4 regions of the Sphingobacterium hotanense genome follow, and region 3 is predicted to be linked to each of the others. Evidence: riboswitches for the same ligand, from Rfam matches in the RefSeq annotation. Region 3 holds a riboswitch; each other region holds the start of a gene.

The links. Region 3 has a riboswitch for S-adenosylmethionine ahead of DSM08_RS13180 (O-acetylhomoserine aminocarboxypropyltransferase/cysteine synthase family protein). Riboswitches for the same ligand answer to the same signal wherever they lie in the genome.
Region 1: another riboswitch for S-adenosylmethionine. It lies ahead of DSM08_RS02780 (methylenetetrahydrofolate reductase); the one in region 3 lies ahead of DSM08_RS13180 (O-acetylhomoserine aminocarboxypropyltransferase/cysteine synthase family protein).
Region 2: another riboswitch for S-adenosylmethionine. It lies ahead of DSM08_RS07670 (5-oxoprolinase); the one in region 3 lies ahead of DSM08_RS13180 (O-acetylhomoserine aminocarboxypropyltransferase/cysteine synthase family protein).
Region 4: another riboswitch for S-adenosylmethionine. It lies ahead of metE (5-methyltetrahydropteroyltriglutamate--homocysteine S-methyltransferase); the one in region 3 lies ahead of DSM08_RS13180 (O-acetylhomoserine aminocarboxypropyltransferase/cysteine synthase family protein).

What each region holds. Positions count from the first base shown of each region.
Region 1 covers NZ_CP030848.1:685,523-690,542, reverse strand. The annotation lists gene DSM08_RS02785 (glycosyltransferase family 117 protein) at 1-1,354, opposite strand, end outside; gene DSM08_RS02780 (methylenetetrahydrofolate reductase) at 1,625-2,581, opposite strand; SAM riboswitch class I at 2,627-2,725, opposite strand; gene rimM (ribosome maturation factor RimM) at 2,805-3,332, opposite strand; gene DSM08_RS02770 (SusC/RagA family TonB-linked outer membrane protein) at 3,690-5,020, shown strand, end outside.
Region 2 covers NZ_CP030848.1:1,871,225-1,876,244, forward strand. The annotation lists gene DSM08_RS07660 (DUF2891 domain-containing protein) at 1-760, shown strand, start outside; gene DSM08_RS07665 (transposase) at 777-1,685, opposite strand; gene DSM08_RS07670 (5-oxoprolinase) at 2,141-2,398, opposite strand; SAM-I-IV-variant riboswitch at 2,456-2,549, opposite strand; gene rpoN (RNA polymerase factor sigma-54) at 3,120-4,583, opposite strand; gene DSM08_RS07680 (penicillin-binding protein 1A) at 4,812-5,020, shown strand, end outside.
Region 3 covers NZ_CP030848.1:3,116,699-3,121,718, reverse strand. The annotation lists gene DSM08_RS13190 (LPXTG cell wall anchor domain-containing protein) at 1-104, opposite strand, end outside; gene DSM08_RS13185 (homoserine dehydrogenase) at 268-1,449, opposite strand; gene DSM08_RS13180 (O-acetylhomoserine aminocarboxypropyltransferase/cysteine synthase family protein) at 1,513-2,820, opposite strand; SAM riboswitch class I at 3,056-3,169, opposite strand; gene DSM08_RS13175 (hypothetical protein) at 3,348-3,782, opposite strand; gene dapA (4-hydroxy-tetrahydrodipicolinate synthase) at 3,895-4,773, opposite strand; gene ligA (NAD-dependent DNA ligase LigA) at 4,802-5,020, opposite strand, start outside.
Region 4 covers NZ_CP030848.1:805,166-810,185, forward strand. The annotation lists gene ahcY (adenosylhomocysteinase) at 1-998, shown strand, start outside; SAM riboswitch class I at 1,565-1,665, shown strand; gene metE (5-methyltetrahydropteroyltriglutamate--homocysteine S-methyltransferase) at 1,736-4,045, shown strand; gene DSM08_RS03275 (hypothetical protein) at 4,279-4,461, shown strand; gene DSM08_RS03280 (DUF4833 domain-containing protein) at 4,530-5,020, shown strand, end outside.

The DNA.
Region 1 (5,020 bases), 2.1 Mb from region 3:
CCGCATAAACCTGCCCCTGACTAGGCACATCGTTCTGACGCCCAACGAAGTTCCACAGGAAGTAGCGAGCATACATATGGTTCAACTGATAATTGAAGAAGAACTTCAAGTTATCGCCCATACTAGGCGACTGCCCCTCAGGAATATTTAAATACTGACGGTAAAATGCCGTATGTTTATCGCTATATATCCGTGGGAACAACATCTCTTTATCATAAACATAGCGGTTATTGCTGCTGATCCTGGTATAGCGATCCGCATCCTTTCTATAGGTCGAACCGGACGTCATATCAACGGGACGCGCATCAAAAGTCTGCCCTTTAAATAAAGGCTCCGATTGATATTGCTCCCGACTTAAATAACTCAATAAATTGAAGGCATTATCCGGATCATAGTTGTTCAAAGAAATATTCGTTTGTGCGCGAATCAATAACAGGCTATAAGATCCGAATCCTAAAAAGATAAAACTCAAACTCAACAGCGCCAAATGCATAATCGGCTTTGCTCTACGAGCAGCATAATAAAGCCCGAAAACAATCCCAGCAACTAAAAGCACTATAAAAAACGCCACACCCGATCCAAACGGAAGTCCCAAACTATTGACAAAGAAAAGGTCGAAATTAGCAGCAAAGCGAACGCTATACTGAATAACGCCCCATAGCACAAATGCTAAGGCCAGTACGCCCCAACCTAAGGATTTAGCAATCCCCTTCCACTCGACCTTGTTCGTCCTGCGGAAATATATCATCAAAGCAATCACCGGAATAGTCAGAAGATTCAACAAGTGCACCCCGATAGAAAGCCCCATTACATAGGCAATCGCCAATAACCATTTATTACTATCCGCTTCATCTGCCCGTGCATCCCATTTCAACGCCAACCAAAATACAACGGCAGTACATAGTGACGACATCGAATAAACCTCCGACTCCACTGCCGAGTACCAGAAAGAATCCGTAAAACTATAAGCCAACGAACCCACAATCGCGGCTCCAAAAACCTGATACAACTTTACCGAGGTCCATTCCCCATCGCTCAGAACCAGTTTCTTCGCAATAGCACTGATTGTCCAAAATAGAAATACAATCGTCAAACCGCTGCAAATTGCTGAACCGATATTCATCCAATATGCCGCCTTACTGACATCGCCCATTGCAAAATTTGAAAACACATTCTGTATCATCAGAAACAAGGGTGCCCCAGGTTGATGAACAACCTCTAACTTATGTGCCGAAGCAATAAATTCGCCCGTATCCCACCAGCTACTTGACTTTTCAACGCTCATTACATAAACTATTGTTGCCAAGATTCCACAGCTCCAGCCGAGAAGGTTATTCAGTTTTTGATAGCTCATAAGAGTATAGGTTAGTAATTCCGAATAAAGATAAACTGAAAACCAGAAACTGCGCTTCGCTTAACAAATTTTAACAGAAATTAAGCCCCCCAAACCACTCGCCCAATAAAATATTAAAAACAATCAATCAGAGTTCCCCAAAAACACCAAAATCAAAAAACCAAGACTCTCGTCTTGGCTCCTGTATCTTATAGCACAAAACCGAAATCTAAATCATCGGCTCCACGCTCTAATATCTAATGTCTAAAATCTATTATCTAACTCTAATATCTAAACTAATTTTTCTACAATCTTCTTCGTCGGTCCCGGATTACTCATTGTATAGAAATGTAGTACCGGCGCGCCAAACTCAATCAGTTCTTTACACTGTTGCACTAACCACTCCTCGCCTACCTGGCGCACATCCGCATTAGTCTTACATGCATCCACAGCATCGCTCAATTCCTCAGGGATATCCAAGTGAAAGATTCGAGGAAGCGTAATCAACTGATTCTTCGTTGTCAGGGGTTTCAAACCCGGAATAATCGGAACATGGATACCATGCTCACGACATTTCGTCACAAATTCCTTGTACTTCTCCACGTTGAAGAACATTTGCGTAACAATAAACTCCGCACCCATTTCCACCTTCTTCTTCAACCATTTAAAGTCTGTATTAAAGTTTGGTGCCTCGAAGTGCTTCTCCGGATAGCCCGCCACTCCGATACAGAAGTCGGTCTTTGCCGAGCTCTCGATATCCTCATGCAGATAACGACCATTGTTCATATCAACGACCTGCTCCAGAAGATCCGTCGCATAGGCATGACCACCAACCGTCGGTATAAAGTCCGAATCACCTTTTCTCGCGTCTCCGCGTAGTACCAACACATTATCGATACCCAAAAAGTTTAAATCGATCAAGGCATTCTCGGTCTCCTCTTTCGTAAAACCGCCACAGATCAAATGCGGAACCGCATCCACCTTATACTTACTCATAATCGCAGCACAGATAGCAACAGTGCCCGGACGCTTACGATAGGCAACACGCTCTAATAGACCACTGGAATGCTGTTTATACAGGTAATCCTCGCGATGGTAAGTAACATCGATGAAAGGCGGATTGAACTCCATAAGCTCATCCATGGTCTTGAAAATACTCTGAATTCCCTGTCCTTTTGCCGGTGGCAATAACTCAAATGAATATAGGGTCTTACCCTGTGCGTTCTTAATGTGGTCTACGATTTTCATAAAATTCCTTTAGGCTTAGAGAAAACACAGCGATACCTGAGTTTCAGCTTATCTTTCCCTATCGGGGTAGAATTTAGCACCTTGTCAAGGGACAGGTTGCTAAGGCTTCAGCGGGTCTAGTCCCTCTGCCTTTCTCTATAAGCGAGGGCTAATATCGCTAATAGAAGCAAGAACTCAAAATGAAAACCAGAAAATAAAATGGAAAAATATCGAAAACGCCGTTCTACTGCTCGAAATACATATCGATCAATCCCTCAGGAAGACGAAGTACAACAACCTGTTCCTCAGGATCTATGCCTACAATGAAGTTTTCGTTCAATGGGAACATCACTTCCGTGCCATCCATATCGACCGTAGCGATGAACTGCTGCGGCATCTCTTGTACCTGTGTAATCTCCCCAAGCTCACCTTCTTCCTCTTCAATTGCCATGTAACCTACTAAATCCGTGTAACGGAAATCATCGGGATCGCGCTCAGGCTTCTGATCTAGCGGCAAATACATTTTCTTCTTGATCAAAGGCTGGGCCTTATCAATATGATCGATGTCCTCAAAAGTAGCGTAAGCCGTACTATTGTTGTGCATCTTCAACGTATCAACGAAGTAGGGTACTAACTTCTTATTCACCTCGAGAAACAATACATCAAAATCCAAATCCATATAGTCCTCAAATTCAAAGAATAATTGCACCTCCCCTTTCAAGCCGCGGGTTTTACTGATGTAACCTATATAGAATGTTTGATCGATTGTCATAGCATGAATTTAAATACAAAAGTACAGAAATAATCGGACAATAAAACGCCTAAGGCACGCCGCTGCAATACCGTCCAATTTAACAATTAGGAAAATCAAAAAACAATGAAAATCAGGCAAAATGACAGGGATATAATTAATTGATACATAGTTGTTGAAGCAACTTAATGATATCAAAAATGTTACTATTTACATGAAAAAGCCATTTACACGATGTTGCATATGCAATCGTTTGCATGAAAATACGCAAACGATTGAGTTCAAAAATGATATAGCATTCTATTTACAAAAAGTTAATATTGCCGCAACAATACTAAATTGTGTAGCCAAGATCTACTTTTATTAAACAAGACGCTTATGTGCAAAAAAAGATTATCCAGGGCATTTCTTGCCAGTACGTTTTACCCAATTACATCGGTACTGACATTAGCCCTACTTACCCCAGATGCTGTGTTAGCATCTAACCTAAAAGAATCCAGTTCTATTCATGCCCTTGCTTTTCAAGAAGTAGTTAGTGGTACTATTAAAGGTGCTACAGGACCATTAGCCGCTGTTACCATCAGCGTGAAAGAAGATCCAAAAATCATCTCTTCAACAGATGAAAATGGAGCCTTCTCCATCAATGCTAAAGTGGGCCAAACCTTAATTATCTCCGCTGTAGGCTATGAAAAAGTAGAACGTAAAATCGAATCGAATAACATGAATATCGACTTGGAAGAATCTGTAAATTCTTTAGATGAAGTCGTTGTAGTGGGTTATGGTATTCAACAAAAGAAAGAAAGCTTAACTGGTGCATTACAAAATGTGAGCGGCCAAAAACTTAGAGACGTAACGACTCCATCGGTGGAGAACATGTTGAACGGTAAAGCTGCTGGTGTGTATGTAGCGCCAAGTACCGGTAGACCGGGAACCCGTGGTGCTGTTGTTATCCGCGGACAAGCATCGGTAAACGGTGTTACTAGCCCACTATGGGTAATCGATGGTGTAATCGTAGGGTACAGCCCAGGCGATTTAAACCCCGATGATATCGCCAATCTAACCGTGCTGAAAGACGCTGCTTCAACTTCACTCTACGGATCGCAAGGAGCCAATGGTGTGGTAGTCGTGACGACAAAAGCACCTAGATCGCAGAAAATGCAACTTTCCTATTCTACGAAATTAGGCTTCAACCAATTGACGAATGGAAATATGCAAATGATGAACGGTGCAGAATTATATGATTACTTCGCATCTTTCCAAAACGCAAGTGACATCAAATTCCCGAGATGGAATGAAGAGTTAAGAAACTCAAACTTCGATTGGTGGGATGTCGCAACTCGCAACGGATTCACCCAAAACCACAACATTTCCCTACAAGGCGGTAATGAAACTTTACAATCTTACCTTTCCCTAGGATATTACAATGAATTAGGAGCAGTCAAAGGTTTTGACTACGACCGCTACAATATCCGTTTGAATACGGTTTACAAGCCATTCGAATGGTTGAGCATCAAACCTTCGATCGTTGCCGCACGTAGAGGTACCGACGATAGACAATATGATACAGGTGCGATGGTGACTAACCTTCCTTGGGATAGCCCATATGATGCGGATGGAAGTTTAGTACCACACCGCTACAGCGGATGGGTAAACAATGCAAGCACGAACTACTTATACGACTTGCAATGGAACAAATCTGCAACCACTAA
Region 2 (5,020 bases), 1.2 Mb from region 3:
CCAGGTTCTTAATCAGCATATTACTCCAGAAAATGTGGTCATCGAGAAAGCCTTTTTTGAAGATAAGAATAACTTAGGTTTCGAGCGTACCTATGGATGGGCATGGCTCTTTAAATTGCAGGAAGAGCTGCATACCTGGAATGATCCGGATGCCAAGCGATGGGAGCAGGCCTTACAACCGTTGGTAGATCTTTTGGTAAATCGCTATAAGGAATATTTGCCAAAGCAAGTTTACCCAATACGAACCGGACAGCACGACAATACAGCCTTCGGACTCTCACTGTCGCTAGATTACGCGCGCACCGTGGGAGATAGATCCTTCGAAGCAGTGATCAAAGAACGTAGCCTTCGTTATTTCAAGCAGGACGTTAATTGTAACCTTGCTTATGAACCAAGCGGAAATGATTTCCTTTCTCCTTGCATGGAAGAAGCTTTTCTGATGAGCAAAATTATGGATAAGCAAGAATACAATGCTTGGCTAAAGACTTTTATGCCCGTTCTATTTGATAAAGACTTTAAATTAGAACCTGCCGTTGTAAAAGATCGTACCGATGGTAAATTGGTTCACCTTGATGGTCTAAACTATAGCCGTGCTGCCTGCTTATTTGGAATCGTAAAACAAATTCCAGAACTAGAAAGCCTGAAAGCAATTGCCGAAAACCATATCGCATTTTCTATCGGAAATATCTCCGCAAAAGATGATTACATGGGCTCACACTGGCTAGGAACGTTTGCGTTGTATGCGCTTAGTGGTAGCTAGTAGTTAGTAATGCGAATTAAGGGTTGAAAATAGGCTTTATGAAACAGGCTGTTAATTTACCGAACACATGTACTAATAGTCCTTTGGTAGATCTGACCTTACTTGCGTTTTGTATCTGTGTTTTTTCATTTATCCAATTAAAAAAGGATTCGATTGGTTGTCTTACCTTAGATACTGCTCTTGAAAACAGATCATTATAAGCACGATCCCTGTTTTTTAAACAATCCGGTTTTCCTTGGGTTTCCCTTATCGGAGTATACATAATTGATTTTTTTTCTTTATAAAACCACTCGAAGAATGGGGCGTCACGGTATATCTTGTCACCAAAGAACGTCCTACCTGCGATGGATGCCCAATTCTCCTTAAATATGTTCAGGTCACTTTCAGATGCCTTGCTTATTACTATGCTTTCCGGACGAGGCAGCGTGGATTTGTTATAGCTGTTGAGCGCATGAAGTTTTAATCCAAAATACCAAAGCCTCTTCGTTGAGCAGAAGCTTTTATCCATTATCTCCAGAGCTACCTTTGCCCTTCTAGTCCCACTGCAGGTTATGATGGGCATAGAGTCCAGTAGGGAAAATTCTCTGGAGCACTCTTCTGGAGCAAAGTCCTCTACAACTGACTGACAGAGAGATCTCAAAACATCAAAAAGGCGGTTGATACGGGTGTTGAATGCTACGTACGAAGTTAGCTTGGGAAACCAATCCATCAGATAATCCGAGGCGAATTTATGAATCTGCTTGATCCTTAGCCGCTGTTCCTCGTGCACACTGAATAAATAGATGGTCAAAACCTCCTGATCAGTAAAGTCAGGTTTGTTATTGTTTGAAAATCGCTGACAGTAATATTGCAGTTCACTGTCATATTTATCACACACATACTGGTATAATTTTATTAATTTTAGAGCCTTGGCCTGATTGATCATGTTGTTTAATAATGCGTAAGGAACATTATAAGTATACTGATAATCAGGCTTTTATGCAAGTTTTCACCCCTCTTTTTAAGAAGCTTTTTCCAATATATTTCAACCCTTAATTCGCATTAGTATTTAGTAGTTAGTATTTAGACCTATGGCGGAATTAGATGTAAGACATTAGATGTGAGATAGTAGCGTATTGGCTTCCGACGTAGAAAAGAAGAGAAAGTTTGTCTTGAACCAGGAAAGGAAGGATAAAAAGATATACAGGATCCTGTATATCTTTTTATCCTTCCTTTCCTGGTTCAGACTAAACACTAGATATCAGACAATAGAGCTTAGATTCGATCCTGTTAATTCTTAAATCCTTCCCTTCCTAGTTCATAGACTAGTCTAATGCCTAATTTCCTACATCTAATTCCGCCCCAGGTCTAAATACTAACTACTAAATACTAACTACTATCCTAAATAGCAATAACTCTATTGGCTTCCAAACGCACTGCTACTCGCTGAATCAATGTTATTCCATCTTCTTTCGAGATAATCTCGGAAAGATCGATTCCTCTTTTCGATAATGCCGATAATAGGGCAGAGCGGAAAACAGATTTACTTTTGCCCCAATTTGATTTGACGATATCGTTGTTGAGAATGACAAGTTCTTGAGTAGAGTAGTTGTTAAATTGTTCTACAAGGTGCTGTTGTAAAGGTTTTGTGTTTGACATACAATTAAGAATTAAAAGGGTTTAACCATAATTGCATTCAGAAAGGGTTAAATAAAGCAACTGCGTTTATTTTGGTATGATACCCGTATTGTTTTACCACCGCGGTGTCTTCACTCGGTTGGTATTGCTATCGCAATTCTGAATACTCTACAAATTTAGTAGATATTATTTTAGAAATCCAAATTTTTGTGAAAAATTATTTTTAGAGTCCTCTAAAGCAGTTCTTAAGTGGTTAAATAGGAGGAGTAAGGACAAGTAGCAATATGCTACTAATCAAAAGCTTTTTATAACCATATCATAACCCTTTCCGAGCGGTCTTGATTGGGTTAATAAAGGGTTTTGAAAGGGCTTTGAATTGGGTCTGAGCCAAAGGAGGGGTGAGCTGGTGTTGTTGTCTTTGTTGACAATGTTGTCTTGAACCAGGAAAAAAATGATAAAAGGATGGACAGGATAGGGGCTGATGTCGTGTTTGTTGGAAATGTTGTCTTGAACCAGGAAAAAAAGGATGTAAGGATGGCCAGGATCCTGCGAATCTTTGTATCCTTCCTTGCCTGGTTCAGAACTAACTCACCTTCCTTCTTCTAATCCAAGACAAACTTTCCTTCCCTTCAAATCAATTGAAGAAAATATCTCCTATCTCTTCAAAAACAAAAGATCAAAAAGAAAGGCGCCTTATCGGCGCCTTGCTCTAATATCTAATGTCTAAAATCTAATATCTATCTTACAATTCCTTCCTCAACCTTGCTACCGGGATATTCATTGCTTCGCGGTATTTCGCGACTGTTCTACGAGCGATGGAATATCCTTTTTCTTTCAAGATTTCGGTAAGTTTCTCGTCGGCAAGCGGTTTTCTTTTGTCTTCGTTGGCAATGCACTCTTCAAGGATTTTCTTCACTTCCTTGTTCGATACTTCCTCGCCAGACTCTGTTTGGATAGCCTCGGAGAAGAAAGATTTAAGAAGGAAGGTTCCGAATTCTGTTTGTACGTATTTGGAGTTTGCAACGCGGGATACAGTTGAAATATCCATTTCAATGCGGTCTGCTATGTCTTTCAGAATCATAGGCTTAAGCATACGGTCGTCTCCAGTTAAGAAATACTCATATTGATATTCCATGATGGCGTTCATGGTTTTTAGGAGTGTCTGCTGCCGTTGTTTGATAGCGTCGATAAACCATTTTGCGGAGTCGAGTTTTTGTTTTACAAACTGTACCGCTTCGCGCATCTTCTTATCGTTCTTTTCCGCTTTCTCATAATGTTCAAACATTTCCTGATAAGAGCGGGATACACGCAGCTCGGGTGCATTTCTGCCATTAAGTGTCAGGTGCAGCACACCATCATTATTGCTGATATGGAAGTCGGGGATAATGTGAAGCTGTTTTCCTGCTGCAGCTCCTGAATCACCTGGTTTTGGGTTTAGTTTAAGGATTTCATTGACGATATCTCGAAGCTCTTCGGAGTTGACACCCAATTGTTTTTCGATTTTATCGTAATGCTTCTTTGTAAACTCTTCGAGGTAGTTTTCAACCACCTGCATAGCCTTTTGGATAATCGGGTTCTCTTGATCCTTTTTGCGCAATTGTATCGCTAGACACTCTTGTAAGCTTCGTGCTCCAATACCCGCAGGGTCAAATTCCTGAATAATGCGCAACATTTCTTCCACATCCTTCTCTTCAACGATAACGTTCTGCGAGAATGCTAAATCGTCAATTAATGAGGGGATGGGGCGACGCAAATATCCGTCGTCATCCAAACTGCCGATAATCTGTTGGCCGATTAAATAATCTTTATTGGAAAGAGCTAACAAATCAAGCTGATTTTGTAAGTTCTCGAAGAATGAATCTTGGATAGCGATGGGCATTTCCTTCTTGTTGTCATCATCATCCGAATCATAACCACCACCATAATCCTTATAATCATCTTCTTGGATATATTCATCTACAGAAAATTCATCTTCGTAGTTGCTTTCTTCTGCGTTAAAATCATCGTCAGGATCCTTGTCAGGATATTCCTCGACAGGCTCATTCATATTGGCCAAACTGCCGTCTTCTAGCGCAGGATTTTCTTCCAATTCTTCTTTAATACGGGCATCAAGCGATACCGTTGGTACTTGAAGAAGTTTAATGAATTGAATCTGCTGAGGCGATAATTTTTGTAATAATTTCTGCTGTAACGTTTGTTTTAACATGTCCCCGATTATAAATCATGGTAAAAATAGCGATTATTATTTAATGAAGATCAATATATTATTTTAGGGAATTGGATTTAGGTATAATTTTTGCGGCAATACTTGTTCATTCACAAGGAGAAATGTGCTTCAAAAAGCGAACTGTTAAAATTCGTTAATTTTTAAACCTAAGTACATTTTTAAGCGTTTTAATACAGTTTTTTCCAAAGTTTTGTTCATATTTACCTCATGTTTAAACGGGTTAAAAACAAATTCTTGCGTATCGCACTGATAATTATCTATTTCGTTATTTTATTTACTTGCGCGGTACAAATCAACTTTCTAGGCCTGTTTGGAGCATCTCCCACGAAGAAAGAGATTTTGTTGCCCAGCCTAAACGTTTCCTCTGAATTATATACCGCAGACTCCGTGCTCATCGGTCGTTATTACAAACAAGA
Region 3 (5,020 bases):
ACAAATGTTGAGTTAGACGAAGTTGCCACTTCCGCGGTGCTATCCTGCGCAAAGAGGCTTATAGTCGCCAAGTTCAACAATGCCAACACATTCCATTTTCTCATAACACTCAAGATTTAAAGTTTATTTCTAAATATAGTAAATATATTAAGCAAAAACCATGTCACTTTTCTTGATTTTTAGAAATGTTTCCGCCTTTGCGCGCATAATGCCTTTGTGATGACAAAAAAAAAGCGCAATATTTATTGCGCTTTCTCCTTTTCAATTTTAGATTATTTCGGCTATGAAATTTCCTTGCTGATGAATTACGGCTCTTTTATCAATAATCTCCTGAATATTTATAGTTCCAATCACATATTTGTGATTTTCACTGTAAAAACGTTCAGAAATATTGATAAAATTGATGTTTTCTAATACATCTTCGTCATCATATCTGAAATATACGGTGATTGTATAGTCTTTAGTGTACTCTACCTGCTGTGCGTCCAGATGTTTTTTGTATTCATAACGGTAATCATAGCGCAATGCTGTGATGTCCGATAGTACGGCAGAACCCGTCGGGTGACCGCCAGCGCCTTTTCCTAAAAAGAATTGCTCATCCGCAAACGCTGCTTTCACCAATACACCATTATATTCATTCTCTACATTGTACAGGATATTGCTCTTTTTGATGAACTTCGGCAGAACATATAATACCACCTGATGATTATCAACCTCCTTAGCCAATGGAATCAGCTTGATCTTATAATCTTTCTCGCGCGCATAGCGAATATCCGCATCGCCCAGCGTATCAATACCTAAGTTTAAGATTTCGTCAGGATTGATATAAAGCCCATAAGCATGCGAAGCAACGATTGCCAATTTAAATTTTGGATCAAAACCACCAACATCTAATGTAGGGTCGGTTTCTGCAAAACCCAAATCTTGTGCTTTCTTCAAAGCAACATCATAGCTTTGATCTTCATTGAAAATCTTAGAAAGAATGTAATTCGAGGATCCATTGAAAATTCCGCTCACCGAGTGCAACAACTCGTTATCATAATACTCTTCAAGATTACGGATGATCGGAATACTTCCGCAAACCGCACCTTCATATAATAGCGAAGTGCCATGCTGATGTTGAATTTCAACGAGCTCTTCTAAATGTGTAGCAATCATTTTCTTATTTGCTGACACGACGTTCTTGCCAGATGATAAGGCGCGCTTTGTGATCTCGAATGCAGCATCGGCATCGTCAATTAACTCAACAACGGTATTGATTTCCGGATCTTCTAATATAGCGTTTGCATCGGTAGTGAATAGTTCAGCAGGAAGGCTTCTTTTCTTATCGGGATTTTTGATAACAAATTTCTTAATCTCTAGATTTAAATCCTTCGTCTTGATAATATCGTACAATCCTTGGCCGACAACGCCGAACCCAAACATCCCGATAACAAGTTTTTTACTCATGGTATTCTTTTAGTGTTCTTTTTCGTTTTTGTAATCTTATTTGCAATCAATTGGTGCTTATACCTACTTGATTTTCTCAAAAGCTTGTTCTAGATCTGCTTTGATATCGTCGATATGCTCAATACCTACCGATAATCTTAGTTGTCCTGGAAGTACGCCAGCCTTAGCTTGGTCTTCAGCACTTAATTGCTGATGCGTTGTTGCAGCAGGGTGGATAATTAACGTCTTCGCATCCCCAACATTCGCTAGGTGGCTGATCAATTGCAAAGCATCGATGAAGTCATTTGCTTTCTCAACACCGCCTTTAACAGTGAATGATAAAACAGCACCGTAGCCATTCTTTAAATACTTCTGCGCATTTTGATGATATGGGTGATTTTTCAATCCGGGGTAGCTAACTTTTTCCACTTGTGGATGCGCATCCAACCATTGTGCAATCTCTAAGGTGTTATCAACATGACGCTGAACGCGTAATGACAAGGTTTCTAAGCCTTGTACCAATAAGAAAGAGTTGAATGGAGATAGGGCAGGGCCGAAGTCTCTCAAGCCTTCTACGCGCGCTCTAATTGCAAACTGTATGTTTCCAAAAGGACCATTCTCACCAAATACATCAGCGAAAACTAATCCATGATATCCTTCTGAAGGTTCTGAGAATTGTTTGAATTTGCCATTTCCCCAGTTATAGTTACCACCATCGATGATGACACCACCGATACTAGTACCATGTCCACCAATCCATTTTGTTGCAGATTCAACAACAACGTTCGCTCCATGCTCCAATGGTTTAAACAAATAACCTCCAGCACCGAATGTATTGTCCACGATTAATGGAAGGTCGTACTTCTTCGCAACAGCAGCAATGCGCTCAAAATCCGGGATGTTGTAGCTCGGATTTCCGATAGTCTCTACGTAGATAGCTTTTGTTTTATCATCAATCAAAGCTTCAATTTTATCAGCATCAGTATCTTCTGCAAAGCGGGCTTCGATGCCTAAACGTTTAAATGAAACTTTAAATTGATTGTATGTACCACCGTATAGGTTTGCACCCGATACAAAGTTGTCACCTGCCTCTAAGATATTCGTTAAAGCGATGAATTGTGCGGCTTGTCCCGAAGCAACAGCAACTGCTGCAACACCTCCCTCCAATGCAGCGATGCGCTTTTCAAACACATCCGTTGTCGGGTTCATAATACGGGTATAAATATTTCCGAATTGTTTTAATGCGAATAGATTAGCACCGTGCTCTGCATTTTCAAATACGTAAGACGATGTTTGGTAGATAGGCAATGCTCTAGAACCAGTAGTAGGGTCTACTTCTTGTCCTGCATGTACCTGTAATGTTTCAAATTTTAAGTTCTTAATATCAGCCATTGTTGTAATTTTTTAAAATGATAAATAATGAATTCTGTTCTTTAATCGCTAAGCTTTGGTCGTCATGTAGAGGTATGAGGATTCCTTATCCAAGGAATCTGGGAATACCGACGACTATCGCATTCGTGAACAGGTGTTCACGACGAAAAAGATAGTATAAGAAGAGTTGCTAGCAGGTTTGCCGCTAGAAAATCCAATAAAAGAATTTGTAAATGTTGAAGTCATAGTCTTTTGTCATTTATATGCTCCTCAGCTTAATTGCTTTGGACAGGAATTGGCACCTTTTCAATCGTTATTGAAGGTTGCCAGTGGGTCTTTGAGCCAGTCTCTCGCCACTTCTTTATAAATCAAGACCAATCGTTTTGAAGGGTTTTGATTAGGTGCCAATTGCTCGGCACTGCGCAAATATACATTGCTAAAATCAATTATGCAATGTTTTTTTAATAAACAAGCTTCTGAATTCGATAAGTATTGAAAATATCGAACTCAGAAGCTTGCAAAAATATCAATCTGATAATAGCCTCAGCTTAATAAGAACCAGGTTTTAAATCGCGCATTTGGATAATCTGGTCGACGATGTAGACCGTGTTTCCACGCCATGGCAATACACCACGGTATTCCTTGTAGTGAAGATCGAATACTTTTCCGCTGTTCACTTCCAGAATACGATAGATAGAATCGTTCTCCACAGAAAACTCAAACTGATTGCTCGTTAATCCTGTACCGGTTTTAGTTGCGCCAAAGCCTTCTTGAATCAGTTTTCCTTCATAGGTCTTAAATATATTACCTTTCTTAACAGCATAGTTCAAGACGCCGGATTTTACGCCCTCGCCAAAAACATTGTAATAATTCCAATAGACCCAACCTGCAACGATTAGGACAACAATTAATAGCGTCCAGCTGATAAACTTGCCGATCATTGATCCACCTTTCTTAGGCTGTTGGTTTGTTGTGGTTTCCATGTTCTTATATTTATTTGTCTGCAATCCGCAAAAAAGATACCTAAAATAAAAACTTTACGCGAAAAGAAATCCATTAGTAGCTGTATCTCCGCAAATTATTTAGAAACAAATACTAAGAAAGTTTTTTGATTTCCTGAGCTATGCCTTCCTGCGTCTGCTTACCAACCGGAACGAGTGGCAAACGAACCGTGTCTTCACCAAATCCTTTTTGCTTCAGGATGTATTTAACCCCTGCTGGATTACCTTCGATAAAACATAGGTCGGTAATGCGAAGAAGGTCTGAATGTATAATTCTCGCTTGCTCAAAATTACCTTCTAAACATAGGTGTGCTAACGCTGATACCTTGTTTGGATAAGCATTTCCAACAACTGAAATAATACCTACGGCTCCCAAAGCAATCATTGGCAGGGTAGCAGGATCATCACCTGAAATCAACATAAAATCTGCTGGCTTATCACGTAGAATTTCGCTGAACTGTGCAAAACTGCCTGACGCTTCTTTGATAGCAATAATGTTCTTAAAATCATTTGCTAGTCTAACGGTAGTTGCAGCGGTCATATTGCTGCCCGTTCTTCCCGGTACATTGTACAAGATAATCGGAAGGGGAGAGGCCTCAGCAATCGCTTTATAGTGTTGGTAAATTCCCTCTTGCGTAGGCTTGTTATAGTATGGAGATACCGATAGAATTGCGATATAATCCAATACATCGAAATTCTTAACCTGCTCTACAATTTCCATGGTGTTATTGCCGCCAATGCCCGCAACCAAGGGAATGCGTTTATCTACATGCTTCGAAGTAAATGCCCAAACCTGCTTTCGCTCCTCCTTCGACAATGTGGCTGTTTCGCCAGTTGTTCCCAAAGAAACGATGTAATCAATTCCCCCATGAATTTGGTAGTCAATCAGCCTACCCAGGGTCTCATAATCCACAGATCCGTCTGCATTAAAAGGTGTAACGATGGCTACACCTGCTCCTTGAAGCTCATTCATTCGTATATAATTATTTAATGTATGTATTCTATTTGTTAATCATTGCTAATAGCTCGCCTTCCGAAATAATCGGTACGCCCAGCTTCTCAGCCTTTGCCAATTTCGATGGCCCCATCTTATCCCCGGCAACTAGGTAGTTCAATTTCGCGGATATCCCGCTGAGCATCTTACCACCATGCGATTCAATCAGTGCTGTAAGCTCTTCACGAGAGTAGTCGGCAAAGACGCCTGATATCAAGAACGTCTG
Region 4 (5,020 bases), 2.2 Mb from region 3:
AGGGTATGAACGAAGAGGAGTTTAACTGGTGTATTGAGCAGACTTTGTTCTTTGGCGAAGAACGTCAGCCTTTAAATATGATTTTAGATGATGGTGGCGATTTGACCAATATGGTGTTCGATCAATTTCCTGAGTTAATTGATGGCATCAGAGGTCTTTCTGAAGAGACTACAACTGGTGTGCACCGTTTATACGAGCGCATGAAAAAAGGAACATTGCACTTGCCTGCAATTAACGTGAATGACTCGGTTACAAAATCGAAATTTGATAACAAATATGGCTGCCGTGAGTCTTTAGTAGATGCGATCCGCCGTGCTACTGACTTAATGTTGGCCGGTAAGGTTGCGGTTGTAGCAGGCTACGGAGATGTAGGTAAAGGTTCCGCAGAATCTTTACGTTCTGCTGGAGTACGCGTAATCGTTACGGAAATTGACCCTATCTGTGCGTTGCAAGCGGCAATGGAAGGCTACGAAGTGAAGAAAATGGCTGATGCGATTGTTGAAGCAAACATCGTAGTAACCACAACAGGTAATAAGGATATCGTTCGTCCGGAACACTTCAAAGCAATGAAAGATAAAACTGTAGTTTGTAATATCGGACACTTCGATAATGAAATCGATGTTGCCTGGTTAAATGACAACTACGGATCTACTAAAGTGGAAATCAAACCGCAAGTTGATAAATATACAATCGACGGTAAGGATATTATCTTATTAGCCGAAGGCCGTTTAGTAAACTTAGGATGTGCAACTGGTCACCCTTCTTTCGTAATGTCAAACTCGTTCACTAACCAAACTTTAGCGCAATTAGAGTTGTGGACAAACACAGATCAATACGAAAAGCAAGTGTACACACTTCCTAAACACTTAGATGAGAAAGTTGCTCGTTTACACTTAGCACATATCGGTGTAGAGTTAGAAGAACTAACACAAGAACAAGCAGAATATATCGGTGTTACGGTAGAAGGCCCTTACAAGCCGGAAGCGTATCGTTATTAGATATTAGATATTAGACATCAGATATTAGATGTAAGATTTAAGAACCTGCAGCAATGCAGGTTTTTTTGTGGTTTGTTTTGAAGAAAGGAAGGATTTTAGAATTGGGATTTTGTCTTTGAAATAGGAAAGGAAGGGAATTTTGTTTTGAACAGGGAAAGGAAGGATAAAAGGGTGAGCAGGATCGTGTATTACGTTTGATAGTGGATGAATTATATTTTTTATAGGAGACGTTTAGTGAAACGTCTTCTGAAACGCACGATTATGATCTGAATCCCATCATTCTCCACTATACCTGATCCTGTCAATCCTTGAATCCTTCCTTTCCTGGTTCAGAAATAGTATTTAGTAGTTAGTACTTAGTATAAAGAACTATGGTGGGCAATTTGTCCCTCACTTTTACCGCATGCCAAATATCCTGCTCATCCTTGCATCCTTCCTTTCCTTTCTTCAAGGCAAATTCCAATATCTAACATCTAAAATCAATTTCCGCCATAGGTCTAACTACTAACTACTAAATACTAACTACTTTTTTTGTTTTATTCAATTCTTCTCCATATCTTAGCCGTCGCTTATAGAGAAAGGCAGAGGGAATAGACCCGATGAAGCCTTAGCAACCTGTCTCTTGACAAGGTGCTAAATTCTACCTTTGAAAAAGGAATGATAAGCCAAGTTCACTAGTCCTAAGTGGCCTTCTCTAGCAAAGTAAAATAGTAGATTAAAAATTTATTCAATACTGTATGTTATTAACGAACAACTTAGGATACCCACGTGTGGGTGCATTCCGCGAGCTAAAGAAAGCTAACGAAGCTTACTGGGCGAAGAAAATTAGCGCGGAAGAATTATTGCAAGCTGGACTGAAAATCCGTGAAGGCAACTGGAAGACTCAACAAGAAGCGGGTATCGATTTGATCCCATCGAATGACTTCTCATTTTACGATCAAGTATTGGACTTATCTTTAACTGTAGGTGCAATCCCTGCTCGTTACAATTCATTATTAAATAAAATCGATCGCCAATATAACTTAGACTTATATTTTGCGATGGCTCGTGGTTTCCAAGAGGGTGGCGTAGATGTTACTGCTATGGAAATGACAAAATGGTTCGACACGAACTACCACTATATCGTTCCTGAGTTTGTAAAAAACCAAGAATTCAAATTAACTTCTGAAAAATTCTTAAGCGAATATAACGAAGCTAAACAATTGGGTATTGAGACTAAACCAGTTATCATTGGCCCAATCTCTTACTTATTATTAGGTAAGGAAAAAGAATCAGGATTTAACCGTATCGACCTTATCGATAACTTACTTCCTGTATACGAAGAAATCTTATCAAAGTTAGCGGAAGCTGGTGCTCAATACGTTCAAATCGACGAACCTTTCTTAGCGCTTGATATTGATGATGCTACTCGCGCATTGTACGGTAAAGTTTTTGAAAAACTTGCTGCTGCTGCGAAAGGCGTTAAATTAATCGTTGCTACATATTTCGAAGCTCTACGCGACAACGAAGACACAGCAGTTAGTCTTCCGGTATACGCGTTACACCTAGACTTAGTTCGTGGTGAAAAACAGCTTGACACTATATTATCAAAAGTTCCAGCTTCATTGACTTTATCTTTAGGTATTGTCGAAGGAAGAAATATCTGGAAAAATGATTACGAAAACTCTTTAGTAAAAATCAAACAAGCAGTTGATGCTTTAGGTAAAGACCGCGTATGGGTTGCTCCTTCATCGTCATTATTGCACGTTCCATTTGATTTAGATAACGAAAATAACGAAGAGTCGCTTCCTAAAGAAGTTAAAAACTGGTTAGCATTTGCTAAACAAAAATTAGCGGAAGTTAAGGACTTAGCGGTATTAGCAGAAGGTGAAGTTGATGCTGCGACTCAAGAACGTTTCGAAGCTAACAAAGCTGCTGCAGAAAGCCGTCGTACTTCTCCATTGATCCACAAGCCAGAGGTTAAAGAACGCGTTAGCAACATTACTGATGATGATGCAAAACGTACTTCTCCTTTTGACGCACGTAAAGCTGCTCAACAAGCTAAATTTAACTTGCCAGGATTCGCAACTACAACAATCGGTTCATTCCCACAAACGAAAGATGTTCGTAAATGGAGAGCTGATTTGAAAAAAGGAGCAATCTCACAAGAGCAATACGACAAAGAAATCGCTGAAGAAACTGAAAGAACAATCCGTTTACAGGAAGAATTAGATATCGATGTATTAGTACACGGTGAATTCGAGCGTAACGACATGGTTGAGTACTTCGGTGAGCAATTAGCAGGATATGCATTTACTCAAAACGGATGGGTTCAATCCTACGGTTCTCGTTGCGTTAAACCTCCGGTAATTTATGGTGATGTATACCGTCCTGAAGACATGACTGTACGTTGGTCAGCTTATGCACAATCGTTGACTAACCGTCCAGTGAAAGGGATGTTGACAGGTCCTGTTACGATCTTACAATGGTCTTTCGTGCGTAATGATCAACCTCGTTCAACAACGACATATCAAATCGCTTTAGCTATTCTTGACGAAGTTCAGGCATTAGAAAAAGCAGGTATCAAAATTATTCAAATTGATGAGCCAGCTATTCGCGAAGGTCTACCATTGCGTAAAGCAGATCAACAAGCATATTTAGATTGGGCTGTACGTTCATTCCGCGTTTCTTCGTCAAACGTTGATGATGATACGCAGATCCACACACACATGTGTTACTCAGAATTCAACGATATCATTCAAGATATCGCTGCAATGGATGCTGACGTGATCACGATTGAGACTTCACGTTCTCAAATGGAATTATTAGATGCATTTGCTGACTTTAAATATCCAAACGATATTGGTCCTGGTGTATATGATATCCACTCTCCACGCGTTCCTAGCACGGAAGAAATGGTGAATTTACTTCGTAAAGCAAAAGCGGTAGTTCCTGCTGAGCAATTATGGGTTAACCCTGACTGTGGTTTGAAAACTCGTGCTTGGCCTGAGACAAAAGCAGCATTAGAATCTATGGTGGAAGCCGCTAAGATTTTAAGAGCTGAATAAACTAAGCTTGTAGTAATATAAAATATCGTATGAAACGGTCTGCGTAGTGATATGCAGACCGTTTTTGTTTATTTTCTTGGATAAACATTTATACAGATCGTTCCAATCGCTTTTCGGTAGCATGTTGGTTTACAAATCATTAGTATGATGTATCGAGAAACGAAGTTCGATTCGGGCTTTGTACTCAAACTATTTGTAGCTATGGTTGTTTTTAATAGTAAAGGAAATAAAATATGAATAGATTGACATTAGGATTAATGGTTTTTGCGGTGACTAGTTTATTGAGTAGTTGTGCTGCAATTGAGGGTATCTTTAAAGCGGGGATGTGGTCCGGCATTATCATGGTAGTTATTGTTGTTGCCTTGATTATTTGGTTAATTTCAAAATTCATGAACCGCGGCGGTGGAGTAGATTAAAATCTTTTACTAAAACTTTACTTCTACTTAATATAATTTGCTGTAATTTAAAGCAAATTTCATATCACATGAAGCATACGCTGCTATTAGTCTGCCTGATTAACTTGATCCTCCCGGTTCTAGCACAATCAGGATACCCAAAACCCTCGAATATGAAAGATGTTTTGTTTTATATCCAACATAATCGGGGGCATAATACTTATATCTACGCTTTGAATCGACTTGATGATGGCAACATCAATAAGAAGGATCCGATCGAAGTGTATCGTGAATTATTTGATGAGGACGGCAAGATAAAGCCGCTCTCTGTAATTCAGCGGAATTTCGCCTATGGCATCTCTACGCAAGTAGTGGATTCAGATTCCTACGAGGCATCAATCGTGTCGCTGCCAAGCCAAAAGTTTTTCCTGCACATCAAGTCAAATAAGGGTTCCTATGTTGAAACCACGGTGAACAACGTGAAGATGCGTGTAGATCGTATTTTTATTCAGCAGAAGGAGGGAACTTCGGGCCTTGGAACCAAGGTGGACCATATTATTTTCTATGGGAAATCGGGACA